Lacrimispora indolis DSM 755: one gene and its partner. The main gene of each other region encodes a partner of the protein of the gene in region 2 in a complex. Links are inferred from orthologs where the notes say so. Each region holds a gene or a part of one and is shown on either strand. Other genes may lie near its edges.

Evidence for each region.
Region 1: the proteins of dnaB (region 2) and dnaG are in contact, whole or in part, in a crystal structure (PDB 2R6A), measured with the Geobacillus stearothermophilus proteins. The link is inferred for Lacrimispora indolis DSM 755 from one-to-one orthologs. Residues at the interface, in WP_033016901.1 of Geobacillus stearothermophilus: Ser13, Glu15, Ala16, Gln18, Glu91, Leu92, Asp94, Ala95, Val96, Pro97, Thr98, Ala99, Ala100, Asn101, Tyr104, Tyr105, Ile108; in WP_049624496.1 of Geobacillus stearothermophilus: Lys456, Leu457, Leu458, Pro459, Ala460, Asn463, Ala464, Leu467, Leu535, Leu536, Ile537, Ala538, Gln544, Glu545, Asp548, Tyr549, His552.

Annotation. Positions count from the first base shown.
Region 1 is NZ_AZUI01000001.1:4,845,282-4,850,707, forward strand. The notes cover bases 1-2,926. They hold dnaG (DNA primase), read left to right. Parts: upstream 1-541; coding sequence 542-2,311; downstream 2,312-2,926. Other genes in these bases: K401_RS0123565 (deoxyguanosinetriphosphate triphosphohydrolase), read left to right, coding at 1-431; rpoD (RNA polymerase sigma factor RpoD), read left to right, coding at 2,351-2,926. In the rest of the region: more of rpoD, read left to right, coding at 2,927-3,556; K401_RS0123580 (tRNA (adenine(22)-N(1))-methyltransferase), read left to right, coding at 3,578-4,279; K401_RS0123585 (Nif3-like dinuclear metal center hexameric protein), read left to right, coding at 4,266-5,087; K401_RS0123590 (nucleoside kinase), read left to right, coding at 5,099-5,426. UniProt on the Escherichia coli protein: RNA polymerase that catalyzes the synthesis of short RNA molecules used as primers for DNA polymerase during DNA replication.
Region 2 is NZ_AZUI01000001.1:1,423,713-1,431,658, reverse strand. Bases 1-2,944 are described here. They hold dnaB (replicative DNA helicase), read left to right. Parts: upstream 1-777; coding sequence 778-2,112; downstream 2,113-2,944. Other genes in these bases: K401_RS0106830 (helix-turn-helix domain-containing protein), read left to right, coding at 2,558-2,944; rplI (50S ribosomal protein L9), read left to right, coding at 320-766; K401_RS0106845 (DHH family phosphoesterase), read left to right, coding at 1-320. Outside these bases: more of K401_RS0106830, read left to right, coding at 2,945-3,217; K401_RS0106825 (gamma-glutamyl-gamma-aminobutyrate hydrolase family protein), read right to left, coding at 3,322-4,035; fdxA (4Fe-4S ferredoxin), read right to left, coding at 4,213-4,383; pflA (pyruvate formate-lyase-activating protein), read right to left, coding at 4,473-5,246; autonomous glycyl radical cofactor GrcA3, read right to left, coding at 5,271-5,516; K401_RS0106805 (hypothetical protein), read right to left, coding at 5,538-5,813; pflB (formate C-acetyltransferase), read right to left, coding at 5,906-7,946. UniProt on the Escherichia coli protein: The main replicative DNA helicase, it participates in initiation and elongation during chromosome replication. Travels ahead of the DNA replisome, separating dsDNA into templates for DNA synthesis.

The DNA.
Region 1 (5,426 bases), 3.4 Mb from region 2 along the record:
TCAGGGCCAGGATGTTTGTGGAAGAGGACCTTCCGGAATGCTATACGGGTATTCTGGGGCACAGTGTCCGTGAAAGGCTTAACAACCTGATCCATGATATCATCGGCAACAGCTATGGGAGGCCTGAGATCATCATGTCCCCGGATATGGAGAAAGCCATGCAGGGACTGCGCACCTGGATGTTTGATAACGTCTATAAAAGCGATATCCCGAAAGCAGAAGAAGGAAAAGCACAGCATCTCATTGTCATGCTTTTTAATTATTATATGGAACACCCGGACAAGCTTCCGGAGGAATACCGCACCTTAATGGAGGAGGGGCAGGCCGGCAGGGAACGGGCGGTCTGCGATTACATTGCAGGCATGAGCGACAGCTATTCCATTGATAGATTTGAAGAGCTGTTTGTCCCGAAAGCGTGGAAAACGGTTTAAATCAAATGAGTTTTAGGAACACCCTGGGGTATATCTTTACACCCGATAAAGCGGGGTGGCCCCTGGTCAAAAGACATGGCCAGAAAAGGAGAAAGGAGAAATGAGGCTTCATGCGATATTCGGAAGAAGTGATTGAAGAGGTCCGGATGAAGAATGACATCGTGGATGTGATCTCGGGATACGTCAAGCTGCAGAAAAAGGGAAGCAATTATTTTGGCCTGTGTCCTTTTCACAATGAAAAGTCTCCTTCCTTTTCCGTATCCCCTGCCAAGCAGATGTATTATTGTTTTGGCTGCGGTGCAGGAGGAAACGTATTAACGTTTGTCATGGAATATGAAAATTATTCCTTTTCCGAGGCATTAAAAGTTCTGGCAGACCGGTCAGGCGTGAAGCTTCCTGCGGCAGAATATAGCAAGGAGGCCAGGGAACAGGAGGATCTTCGGTCCGCCCTTTTGGAGATCAATAAGCTGGCCGCCAGTTATTTTTATTACCAGCTTAAAAAAACTCAGGGGGAGGCCGGTTACCGCTATTTAAGGGACAGGCAGTTAAGCGATGAAACCATAACCAAGTTCGGGCTGGGCTATTCCAATAAGACCAGCGATGACCTTTACCGTTATTTAAAGAGCAAGGGATATGGCGACAGCCTCCTAAAGCAGACCGGACTGGTGACCATTGAGGAACGGGGAACCTATGATAAGTTCTGGAACCGGGTGATGTTTCCCATTATGGATGTGAACAACCGGGTCATTGGTTTCGGAGGCCGGGTCATGGGAGCCGGAGAACCCAAGTACTTAAATTCTCCGGAGACAAAGCTCTTTGATAAGAGCCGGAATCTATACGGACTTAATTATGCCAGGTTATCACGGGAAAAGTACATATTGATCTGCGAGGGCTACATGGATGTGATCGCAATGCACCAGGCCGGATTCACCAATGCGGTGGCTTCCCTGGGAACGGCGTTTACCCTCCAGCATGCCCAGCTCTTAAAACGGTATACGGATAAGGTGGTTCTCACTTATGACAGCGACGGTGCTGGTATTAAGGCTGCCATCCGTGCCATCCCCATTCTAAAGGAAGCAGGAATGTCCATTCGCGTGCTCAACATGCAGCCTTACAAAGATCCCGATGAATTTATAAAGAATCTGGGAGCAGAAGCGTTCCGCCAGCGGATCGAAGAGGCCCGCAACAGTTTCCTGTATGAAATTGACGTGTTGAAAAAAAATTATAAAATGGATGATCCGGAGCAGAAAACAGCATTCTACAATCAGGTAGCCAGAAAGCTTCTGGAATTTCCGGAGGCCCTGGAACGGGAGAATTATTTAGAGGCAGTATCCAGGGAGTATTTTATAAATTACGAGGATTTAAAACGTCTGGTCAACCGTTTGGGCGCTTCTCTGGGACCGTCTGTTTCCGCTCCCAGGGAGGAAGAGGGAAACCTAAAAACCCAGCGAAAAAAGGAAAAGGAAGATGGCGTAAAGCAGTCCCAAAGGCTGCTTCTTACGTGGCTCATTGAAAATCCATTATTATTTGATAAGATTGAAGGAGTGATCACTCCGGATGATTTTATAGAAGAACTGTATCACAAGGTGGCACGGATGGTTTTTGACGGACACGCTGCCGGAACATTGAATCCGGCCGAGATCTTGAATCATTTCATAAATGATGAGGATCAATACCGGGCAGTCGCAGGTCTTTTTCATGCGAGCTTAAAAGAGTCCCTAGATAATGAAGAACAAAAAAAGGCGTTTTCGGAAACGATTATGAAGGTGAAAAAAAACAGTCTGGATCATGCCAGCCGCCATGCAGCAGGGATTATAGAACTGCAGAATATTATAAAGGAACAGGCTGCGTTAAAGGATTTGCATATTTCGCTGGATTAGGGTGTACACTATAGGCAGGCTGTGGAAGGATGGAAGAACATGGACGAAAATGTGAAGAAGACAGCAGATAAGATGGTGGGATCGAGAAAAACAGAAGAGGAGCAGGCCGCAGAGGCTAAGGCTTTGGAAGCAGCCGCTGCATTTGAGGAAAAATTAAACCAGCTTCTTCTTTTGGCAAAAAAGAAACGGAATGTACTGGAAAACCAGGAAATTCTGGATTTTTTTGTAGGAGAGAATCTGGACTCGGATAAGCTGGATCAGATCTTTGATTTTCTGGAAAGCAATAAGGTGGACGTACTTCAAATCGGCGGTGAAGATTTGGAGCTTGATGAAGATCTTTTCATTGAGGAGGATATCGAGGAGGAAGAAGAGATCGATATGGAAACGATCGATCTGTCTGTTCCGGAAGGTATCAGTGTGGAGGACCCGGTCCGCATGTACTTAAAAGAGATCGGCAAGGTTCCCCTTCTTTCCAGTGAGGATGAAATTGAGCTCGCCAAGAAGATCGAGCTGGGCGACGAGGATGCAAAGCAGAGGCTGACGGAAGCCAACTTACGTCTGGTAGTCAGCATTGCCAAGCGCTATGTCGGGCGGGGAATGCAGTTTTTAGACCTGATCCAGGAAGGAAACTTAGGTCTTATTAAAGCTGTTGAAAAGTTTGACTACAGGAAAGGATATAAGTTCAGTACCTATGCAACCTGGTGGATCAGACAGGCAATCACCCGTGCTATTGCGGACCAGGCCCGTACTATCCGCATTCCGGTTCACATGGTGGAGACAATCAACCGCCTGGTCCGTGTATCCAGACAGCTTTTGCAGGAGCTGGGACGGGAGCCGGTGCCGGAGGAGATCGCAGCCAGGGCAGACATGCAGGTGGAACGGGTCAGGGAAATCATGAAGGTATCCCAGGAACCGGTCTCCCTAGAGACTCCCATCGGAGAGGAAGAGGACAGTCACCTGGGTGATTTTATCCAGGATGACCAGGTAGCAGTTCCTGCTGATGCCGCTACCTTTACCATGCTCCATGAACAGCTGATGGAGGTGCTTGACACCCTGACAGAGAGGGAACAGAAGGTTTTAAAACTGCGTTTCGGTCTTGATGACGGGCGGCCAAGGACCCTGGAAGAAGTGGGAAAAGAATTTAATGTTACGAGAGAACGGATTCGCCAGATAGAAGCAAAAGCATTGCGTAAACTGCGCCATCCCAGCAGAAGCAAGAAGCTTAAGGACTATCTGGATGATTAAGGACATAAGACGGAGTTTAAGATGAAGTTATCAAGGCGTTTGGAAACCATCGCTTCCTTTGTTCCGGAAGGAAGCAGAGTTGCTGATATTGGAACCGATCATGGTTATATTCCTATCCATCTGGTACAGGAAGGAAAAGCAAAACATGCCATTGCCATGGATGTGAGGGAGGGCCCCTTGTTACGGGCCCGGGCCCATATCCAGGAGGCCGGCTTACAGAATTATGTGGAAGTCCGTTTAAGCGACGGACTTTTAAAATTAGAACAAAACGAAGCAGACTGTGTGGTCATAGCAGGTATGGGCGGGGAGCTGATGATACATATCCTGGAGGAAGGCCGAGATTTATGGGAGAGCATTTCCTGCTGGGTCCTGTCTCCGCACTCAGAACTGGATAAGGTGCGTAGATTCCTTGAGGAAGAGGCATTTTTTATCTGGAGGGAGACTATGATAAAAGAGGAAGGAAAATATTATTCCGTTATGGGGGTCAGCAGAAAACCGGGGGCTGCCGCAGCGGATGGAAGGGAAATTTCCTACCGTTATGGCAGGGGCATGCTGGAATCAAAAGATCCTGTTTTAAAGGAATATTTAATAAAGGAAGAAGAACAGCTGGAGCAGATCATGAGCGGGCTTTCTGTGAGTGAAACCGAGTCAGCCCGGAGAAGAATGGAGGAGCTTAAGCTGGAACTGGCCTATAATAAGGAGGCACAGGATGCGATGCGATGAATTAATAGAAAAACTGGAACAGCTGGCGCCGCCAGGCTGTGCCTGTGATTGGGATAATGTGGGCCTTTTGGCAGGCCGCAGTGATAAAGAGGTGGAAAAGGTTTTTATAGCTTTGGATGCTACCGATGAGGTGGTGGAACAGGCTGTTCGTTGGGGGGCGGATTTATTGATCACACACCATCCCCTTATTTTTAAACCTTTGAGTAAGATCAATGACAAGGATTTTATATCCCGCCGTATTATGAAGCTGATCCGCAATGATATTTCCTATTATGCCATGCACACGAATTTTGATGCGGCACCGGGCTGTATGGCTGATGCGGCCGCAGCAAAACTTGGGCTTACAGACTTAGAGGTGCTGGAAAAAGAAGGCGTGATACCCAGGGAAACAGAGGAAGGACTGGAGGAATCGGTATATGGAATCGGGAAAACGGGGTATCTTAAGGAAGAGATGACGGTAAGGGAAATCGCCGCTCTTGTAAAGGAACGGTTTTGCCTTCCGTTTGTCACGGTTTACGGAGAGGCTGCTCCAGGGGCTGCTGTACGCTTTGTGGGCATAAGCCCCGGATCAGGGGGAAGCCTTATGAAACCGGCTCTGAAAGCAGGTGTGAAAGTCTTTATAACAGGTGATATGGGCCACCACAATGGAATCGATGCCGCTGCAAATCACATGGCTGTCATTGATGCCGGCCATTACGGCCTGGAATATTTGTTTCTGGACTTTATAGAAGATTACTTAAAGAAAAAGGCAGGGAAAAACCTGGAAATCCGCAAGGCAGAAGTGGAATTTCCTGAAACATTCATATAAGGAGGAAGGGAATGGCAATTGTTACTATAGACGGCGCAGCAAAGGAATATCCAATTGGTACGTCTTATCAAGAAATTGCAAAGGAATATCAGCACCAGTACGAAAACGACATTTTACTGGTCAGTATAAACGGAAAGCTGAGTGAACTCCATAAAACAGTCCAGTTTGACTGCAACCTTCGTTTTTTTACAGGGAAAGACCAGCCAGGAATCCAGACCTATCACAGAAGTGCTATTTTTCTTATGATGAAGGCCTTTTATGACGTGGCCGGAGCGGAAAATATTGAAAAGGTCACTGTGGATTTTTCTCTTGGAAAAGGCTATTACATTGAACCCCATG
Region 2 (7,946 bases):
TCGAGGGCTGCTTTGCCATCAGCGTATGTTCCTCGGAAGGAATCGATAGTCCTACGGTCGTAGGTGCTCAGGCAGCCAATGAGCTGCTGGACATAGCCGGAATCAAGGCCTCCATCGTAATGACAGATTATAATCATGCGGTGTATGTAAGCGCCCGTTCCATTGATGAAGTCAATGTACAGGTCATGATGGAAAAGCTGGGCGGAGGAGGTCACCGCAGCATTGCAGGTGCACAGCTTGCAGGTGTCAGCATTGAAGAAGCCAAAACCCGCGTAAAAGCGGTTATTAAAGAGATGTTAGAGAAGGGAGACATATCATAATGGAAGTTGTATTATTAGAAGACGTAAAGGCATTGGGCAAGAAGGGACAGATCGTTAAGGTCAACGATGGATATGCGAGGAATTTCATTCTCCCGAAAAAGCTGGGTATTGAAGCAACAACTAAGAATTTAAATGACTTAAAGCTTCAGAAGGCCAATGAGGCCAGAATTGCGGCGGAGCATTTGGAAGCTGCAAAGGAACTTGGAACCAAGATTTCCGAAGCGTCCATCACCTTAACCATGCGTGCGGGAGAAGGTGGAAGAGCCTTTGGTTCTGTATCGGGAAAAGAAATCTCTGCTGCCATTAAGAACCAGCTGGGATATGATATTGATAAGAAGAAACTGATTCTTCCTGAACCCCTTAAGACCTTTGGTTCCCATGAGGTTCCAGTCAAGCTTCATAAGGATGTTACTGCAAAATTAATTGTTAAGGTAGTAGAAAGCTAGGAGGCATGAACATGGATGATGCCCTGATCAAACGGGTGCTTCCTCACAGCATTGAGGCAGAGCAATCCGTCATCGGTTCCATGCTGATGGACCGGGATGCGATCATCACGGCTTCCGAGATCGTTACAGCAGGAGATTTTTACCAGCACCAGTATGGCATCATGTTTGAGGCCATGCTGGAGCTTTTTAATGAGAATTTACCAGTGGATCTGGTGACGCTTCAAAACCGTTTAAAGGAGAAGGATGTCCCTCCCGAGGTTTCAAGCCTGGACTTTGTAAGGGATATCATCACCACGGTTCCAACATCCGCCAATATAAAGTCTTATGCAAATATTGTGCAGAACAAAGCCGTCCTGCGGCGGCTTATTAAGGCAAACGAAGACATTGCAAACACCTGTTACGCAGGAAAGGAATCCCTGGAGACCATTCTTGCCACCACGGAAAAAACTATATTTGACCTGCTTCAGAACCGCAGCTCCGGAGATTTCGTACCCATCCGCCAGGTTGCCATGAACGTTCTGGAAAAGATCGAAGAGGCCTCTAAAAATCAGGGAACCGTGACCGGAATCCCCACAGGCTTTATTGATCTGGATTACAAGACTTCCGGTCTGCAGCCTTCCGATTTCATCCTCATCGCAGCCCGCCCTTCCATGGGTAAGACGGCTTTCGTACTGAACCTGGTAGACCATATTGCGGTAAAAAAAGGCCTGCCCAGCATGGTATTCAGCCTTGAGATGTCAAAGGAACAGCTGGTAAACCGTATGCTTGCCATGGAATCCAACGTAGATTCCCAGAAGCTCAGAACCGGAACCTTATCCGATTCCGACTGGGATGCCGTAGTGGAAGGAATCGGAGTCATCGGAAATTCCAAGCTGATCATCGACGATACTCCTGGAATTTCTATTGGAGAACTGCGTTCCAAATGCCGAAAGATGAAGCTGGAACATGGTCTTAGCGTAGTCATCATCGACTACCTTCAGCTGATGAGCGGAAGCGGAAAAGGCGGCGATAACCGTCAGCAGGAGATCTCAGAAATTTCCAGATCCCTTAAAGGCCTGGCAAGAGAGCTAAGCGCTCCCGTAATCGCCCTATCACAGTTAAGCCGTGCCTGTGAAACAAGGCAAGACCACCGGCCTATGCTTTCCGACCTTCGAGAGTCCGGGGCGATTGAGCAGGATGCCGATGTGGTTATGTTTTTGTATCGTGATGATTATTATAATAAGGATACCGATATGCCGAATATTGCGGAAGTAATAATTGCTAAACAGAGAAATGGTCCTATCGGAACAGTAAACCTGGTCTGGAGGCCAGAGTATACAAAGTTCGCAAACATGGCCAAGCAATGAGCAGGATAGAAACAGAGGGACCCCTTGCCCCGGAAAAACAAACTTGTTTGCTTTTCCGGGGCAAGGGGTCCCTCTGTTTCTATGGGGCGAATGCCCCCCATCTGGGAGAATGGATTGCTCCTCAAATCCATTCTCCCAGATGGCCCCTGCGGGCTCGAAGTATATCCAAAGCATACCCCGCCGGATTCCAGCAAGCGCCTATATTCTCAATGCTCCCCTCAGCATTCTCAAAGCCTCCCGCCTATATTCTCAAACACCCCCCACCCCCTCAAATCTCCCCCACTAAACTCCCTTCTCCATCATTCCCCATCCCTCCCCCATTCAAATATTTTCTCAATTCCCTTATAAAATTTTCCAATTCCCATTCATAATCCCTTCGAATCCCGCATATGATATAAATAGTAAGGTTATGAAAACTAAACGAACCAAAGGAGAGGATATAGCTATGGCTGAGATACATTACTTAATATCGGATGCATCGAAGAAGGTCGATGTGGAGTCTCATGTCCTTAGATACTGGGAGGACGAGCTGGAGTTAAAAATTCCCAGAAATGAGATGGGGCACCGGTATTACACTGAAGCACACATCCGTTTATTCAAGCAGATCAAAGACTTAAAGGAGAAGGGATATCAGTTAAAAGCCATTAAGACAGCGCTTGATAAGGTTATTGAGGACGGCAGGGATCCTGTCATACCAGATGAATTATTAGAGGGACAGGTTGCTCAGGAATTAAAAGACAGTGCAATATCTGGTACGGAGGACGGGACAGGCCTGGAGGTACAGACATCGGCGCCGATTTCCGTTGCCCATGAAAAAATGGAGCAGTTTCAGGAGATCATGAACCATATCATTGGACGGGCCTTAGAAGTAAATAATGAGCAGTTAAGCCAGGATGTAAGCAGCCTGGTTAATGACAAGGTCATTAAAGAGATGGAATATTTAATGAATTTAAAAGAAGAAAAAGAGGAAGAGCGGTTCAAGCAGTTGGACGAGCTTATGCGTTCGTATCAGAAAGATAACAAAGGGCGTGCGGAAGCTGCCGCTTCCAAGATCCCATTTTTTAACCGTAAAAAGAAGTTCGGACGAAATGGAAAAAAGTTATAAAACCACACTACTTTCAGATAATTAGAGCTGCCAAAAGGGCTCAGGCAAAGGAATCCGCAGCTGCCGCTGAAAGTGGAAACTGCGGATTTTTTACGTATATAAAGTCATTCTTTGCAGGCTTCTACAAACGTCTGAAACAGTCGGAACGCCTCTTCATTCTTTTCCCATAGATATTCCGGATGCCATTGAACTCCGATAAAAAAGGGATAGCCAGGCATTTCAAGGGCTTCGATCAAATGATCGGTCGAGTAAGCAGAAGCAATAAGCCCTGGAGCAATGTCTTTGACTGCCTGATGGTGCATGCTGTTGACCTTTAAAGAGGAGCACCCCGATATCCTGGCAAGAAGGCTGCCCTTGGTTAGGGAAACCGTATGGCATGGCATATCATAATGAAACGGCTGGGAGTGGGCGAGAGGAAAATCCCGTTTCACCTGGGAGGGAATATCCTGCCAGATATTTCCCCCAAGCGCGATATTTAAGACCTGGATACCCCGGCAGATTCCAAGCACAGGCTTTCTAAGTTCCATGATCATGGGAAGCAGGGAAATTTCCATCTGGTCCCTGGCCGGGGATACATTGCCGCAGTGCTCCTGTGTCTCTTCTCCAAAAAGGAAGGGGTGGACATCGGGACCGCCTGTGAACAGAAATCCGTCCAGTTCCTGGGAAAGCTGCTTTAAATCCTCTTCTGAGGCATCTAAGGGCATTATGACCGGGATTGCTCCCGCAGCTTTTAATGCCCGCATATAAGTAGGACGCGCCTTCACATCACCGCTCTCAATATCATGGGCAGGGGTCAGGCCGATCAGTGGTTTTCTCATACTAGAAATGTCCTTTCCTTATTAAAGGCTGAAAGAACAACATCTTTCAACCTTAGATTTGCGAATCAGCTGGATGTGCAGCCATATCCGCTTGATTCATTAGTATGCAAATATGAAGAATGTGATGATATAACAAAATGCCTCTTCCCGAAGGAAGAGGCATTTATGTATCCATAATTATGCTTCAGAAATAGCTCCTGTTGGACAGACACCTTCACAAGCACCACAATCGATACAACTATCTGCATCAATAACAAACTGAGAATCACCCTGGCTGATAGCGCTTACTGGGCACTCAGCTTCACAGCTTCCGCAGCTAACGCAAGCGTCACTAATAACACGTGCCATGATAAATTACCTCCTTATAATCTATAGATTTTTCTATATTTTATACTATTAATAAGAATTATTCAAGTAGTAAATGGTACAATTATTGTTTAATTTTGGGAGCAATACCGGTCGGGGATCCCTGTGCGGACATCCCTGATTCCGCTTAAGATGATCTTCTTGGCGGCAACGGCTCCTTCTCTGGACATGGGAGGGGTATCCTTTAAAGGGTAGTCCAGACCCATGCTTTCGTATTTCACCTTACCCATGTCGTGATAGGGCAGGACATCAAGAGCCTTGACGTTTTTAAGTCCGCCGATGAAGCGTCCCAGCCTGTATAAGTCAGGGGCCTGGTCCGTGATCTGAGGCACTGCCACGTGGCGGACCCACACCGGAATATCCCGGTCGCTTAAGTAACTGGCAAAATCCAGGATATTTCCATTGGAATGCCCTGTAAGCGTTTGGTGCTTTGTGTCGTCAATGTGCTTGATATCCAGCATGACTAGATCGGTTAGGTCCAGAAGCCGGTCTATTTTTTTCAAATAATCCGGATCATTCCTGTGGAACGTGACGCCTGAGGTATCAAGACAGGTATGGATGTCTTTCTTTTTTGCAGCTTCAAAAAGCTCTGTCACAAAATCCAGCTGCATAAGGGGTTCCCCGCCGGTGGCAGTTATGCCGCCGCCCCGGTAGAAACTCCGGGACGACTCATACTGCGTTAACAGTTCTTCTGCCGTCATAGGCGTGCCGCCTGCCATTTTCCAGGTGTCCGGATTGTGGCAGTACTGGCAGCGCATGGGACAGCCCTGTAAAAAGATCACCATGCGCACACCCGGTCCGTCAACGGTGCCGAAGCTTTCAATGGAATGAATATATCCTGTCATGCACATCGCCTTCTTTGTCTTTTATTACATGTTGCTGTGGAACGTACGGGAGATTACCTCATCCTGCTGTTCCTTTGTCAGTTTGATAAAATTCACTGCATAACCGGACACCCGTACGGTAAGCTGTGGGTAATTCTCCGGATGCTTCTGGGCATCCAAAAGGGTGTCGCGGGTGAACACATTGACATTTAAGTGGTGTCCGCCTTCTTCTACATAACCATCCAATAAATTTACAAGGTTGTTGATTTGAGATTCGCTGATATTTGCCATATTATGATCCTCCTCTTGTGCTTAATAAGTGTCTTCCATAAACAGCCGGTTGCTTTCCGGGTCTTCATTATCAGTATCAGTGTCCATGCCCTCAAACAGGGTGGGCACTCTGCAGGCGGAATTTCCATCTGCACAATCCGTGGAACTCATAGTTGTAACTGATTTTGCCATTGTTTTATCGGTGCTTACGGTACCGTCCTCCGATACGCGGATGTTCATATGACCAACCTTTTCGGTCATAAACTGATCCAGCATGGAGACGATTTCGTCAATCTGTTTTTCCTTTGGGTCTGCCATAACAGCCACTCCTTATTTTCATATACTGACGAATCAAGGGGATATGCGGACATATCCAGTTGATTTACAAACTTAAGTTTAAAAGATGATTTTTATATTTGATCATCGTTAAGAGCCAGTTCTAAATCTACCTCTAAATCGCCTGTGAAAATCTGATCTTCCTTGCCAAGGGCACCTGGTACGATGGAGAAGGTATTGGAGATGCCATCCTGGGCATCTTTAAACGGAAGCTTTGCCACTGACGCCAGAGAGGCGACAGCGCCGTGGGTATCCCGATGGTGCATGGGATTTGCACCCGGTGCAAAGGCTTCTCCTTTCTTACGTCCGTCAGGAGTTGCTCCTGTATTCTTACCGTATACCACATTGGATGTGATTGTCAGGATCGAGGTAGTTGGAATGCCGCCGCGGTAGGTGTGGTTTCCTTTTACATAGTTCATGAAGGTGTGGACCAGTTCGTTTGCAATCTGGTCTACCCGGTCATCGTTATTGCCGTATTTCGGGAAGTCTCCCTCTACAATGTAGTCAGTAACGATTCCGTTTTCATCCCGCAGGGTCTTTACCTTGGCATATTTGATTGCGGATAAAGAGTCGGCCACAACGGAAAGCCCGGCGATTCCGGTGGCAAACCAGCGGGTCACCTTTTTATCGTGAAGAGCCATCTGAATGCGCTCGTAGCTGTATTTGTCATGCATATAGTGGATGATGTTCAAGGTGTTTACATAAACTCTTGCAAGCCATCTCATCATATCCTTATAGGCTTCCATTACCTCATCGTAATCCAGATATTCGGAAGTGATTGGGCGGTATTTGGGGCCTACCTGCTTTTTGGAGACTTCATCAATGCCTCCGTTAATGGCGTACAGCAGGCACTTTGCAAGATTGGCCCGTGCGCCGAAGAACTGCATTTCTTTACCGACCCTCATGGAAGATACGCAGCATGCAATGGCATAATCATCTCCGTGGGTCACTCTCATTAAGTCGTCATTTTCATACTGAATGGATGAGGACTCAATGGAGGTCTTGGCGCAGAAGCGCTTAAAGTTTTCAGGAAGCTTTGTGGACCAGAGAACGGTTAAGTTGGGTTCCGGAGCGGTTCCTAAGTTCTTAAGGGTGTGAAGGTAACGGAAGGAAGTCTTGGTCACCAGATGGCGTCCGTCGATGCCCACTCCTCCGATGGATTCTGTTACCCAGGTAGGATCACCGGAGAACAGCTCGTTGTATTCCGGTGTGCGGGCGAATTTGACTAAGCGGAGCTTCATGATGAAGTGGTCCACAAACTCCTGGATATCCTCCTCGGTAAAGGTTCCTTCCTCTAAATCTCTTTGAGCGTAAGCATCTATAAAGGTAGAGGTGCGGCCTAAGGACATGGCAGCTCCATTCTGTTCCTTGACAGCGGCAAGGTAGGCGAAATACATCCACTGGATGGCTTCTTTTACATTGGCGGCTGGCCTGGAAATATCAAATCCATAGATGCTTCCCAGTTTTTTCAGTTCCTTAAGGGCGCGGATCTGTTCGGAAAGCTCTTCCCTTTCCCGGATTACATCAGAGTACATAATGGTACGGGTGGTTACCTTCTGTTCTTCCTTATCCTCGATCAGCCGGTCAATTCCGTAAAGGGCCACTCGGCGGTAATCACCGATGATGCGTCCCCGGCCGTAAGCGTCGGGAAGACCTGTGATGATGTGGTTGGAACGGCAGTCCCTCATTTCCTGGGTGTAAGCGTCAAAAACTCCGGCATTGTGTGTCTTTCTGTGAATCATAAAAAATTCCTTGACTTCAGGATCAATGGTGTAGCCATTATCCGCACAGGATTTTTCTGCCATACGGATGCCGCCGTAAGGCTGTAAGGAACGCTTAAATGGCTTATCGGTCTGAAAGCCTACGATGGTTTCTTTCTCTTTATTTAAATATCCCGGGCCGTGGGAGGTGATGGTAGAGATGATCTTTGTATCCATATCCAGCACGCCGCCGGCGTCCCGTTCCTGTCTGGATAAATCCATGACCTGTGCCCAAAGTTCATTTGTTGCTGCAGTCGGCCCGGCAAGGAAGGTATCATCGCCGTCATAGGGAGTGTAATTCTTCTGTATAAAGTCCCTGACGTTGATCTCCCGTTCCCAAACACCGCCTGTGAAA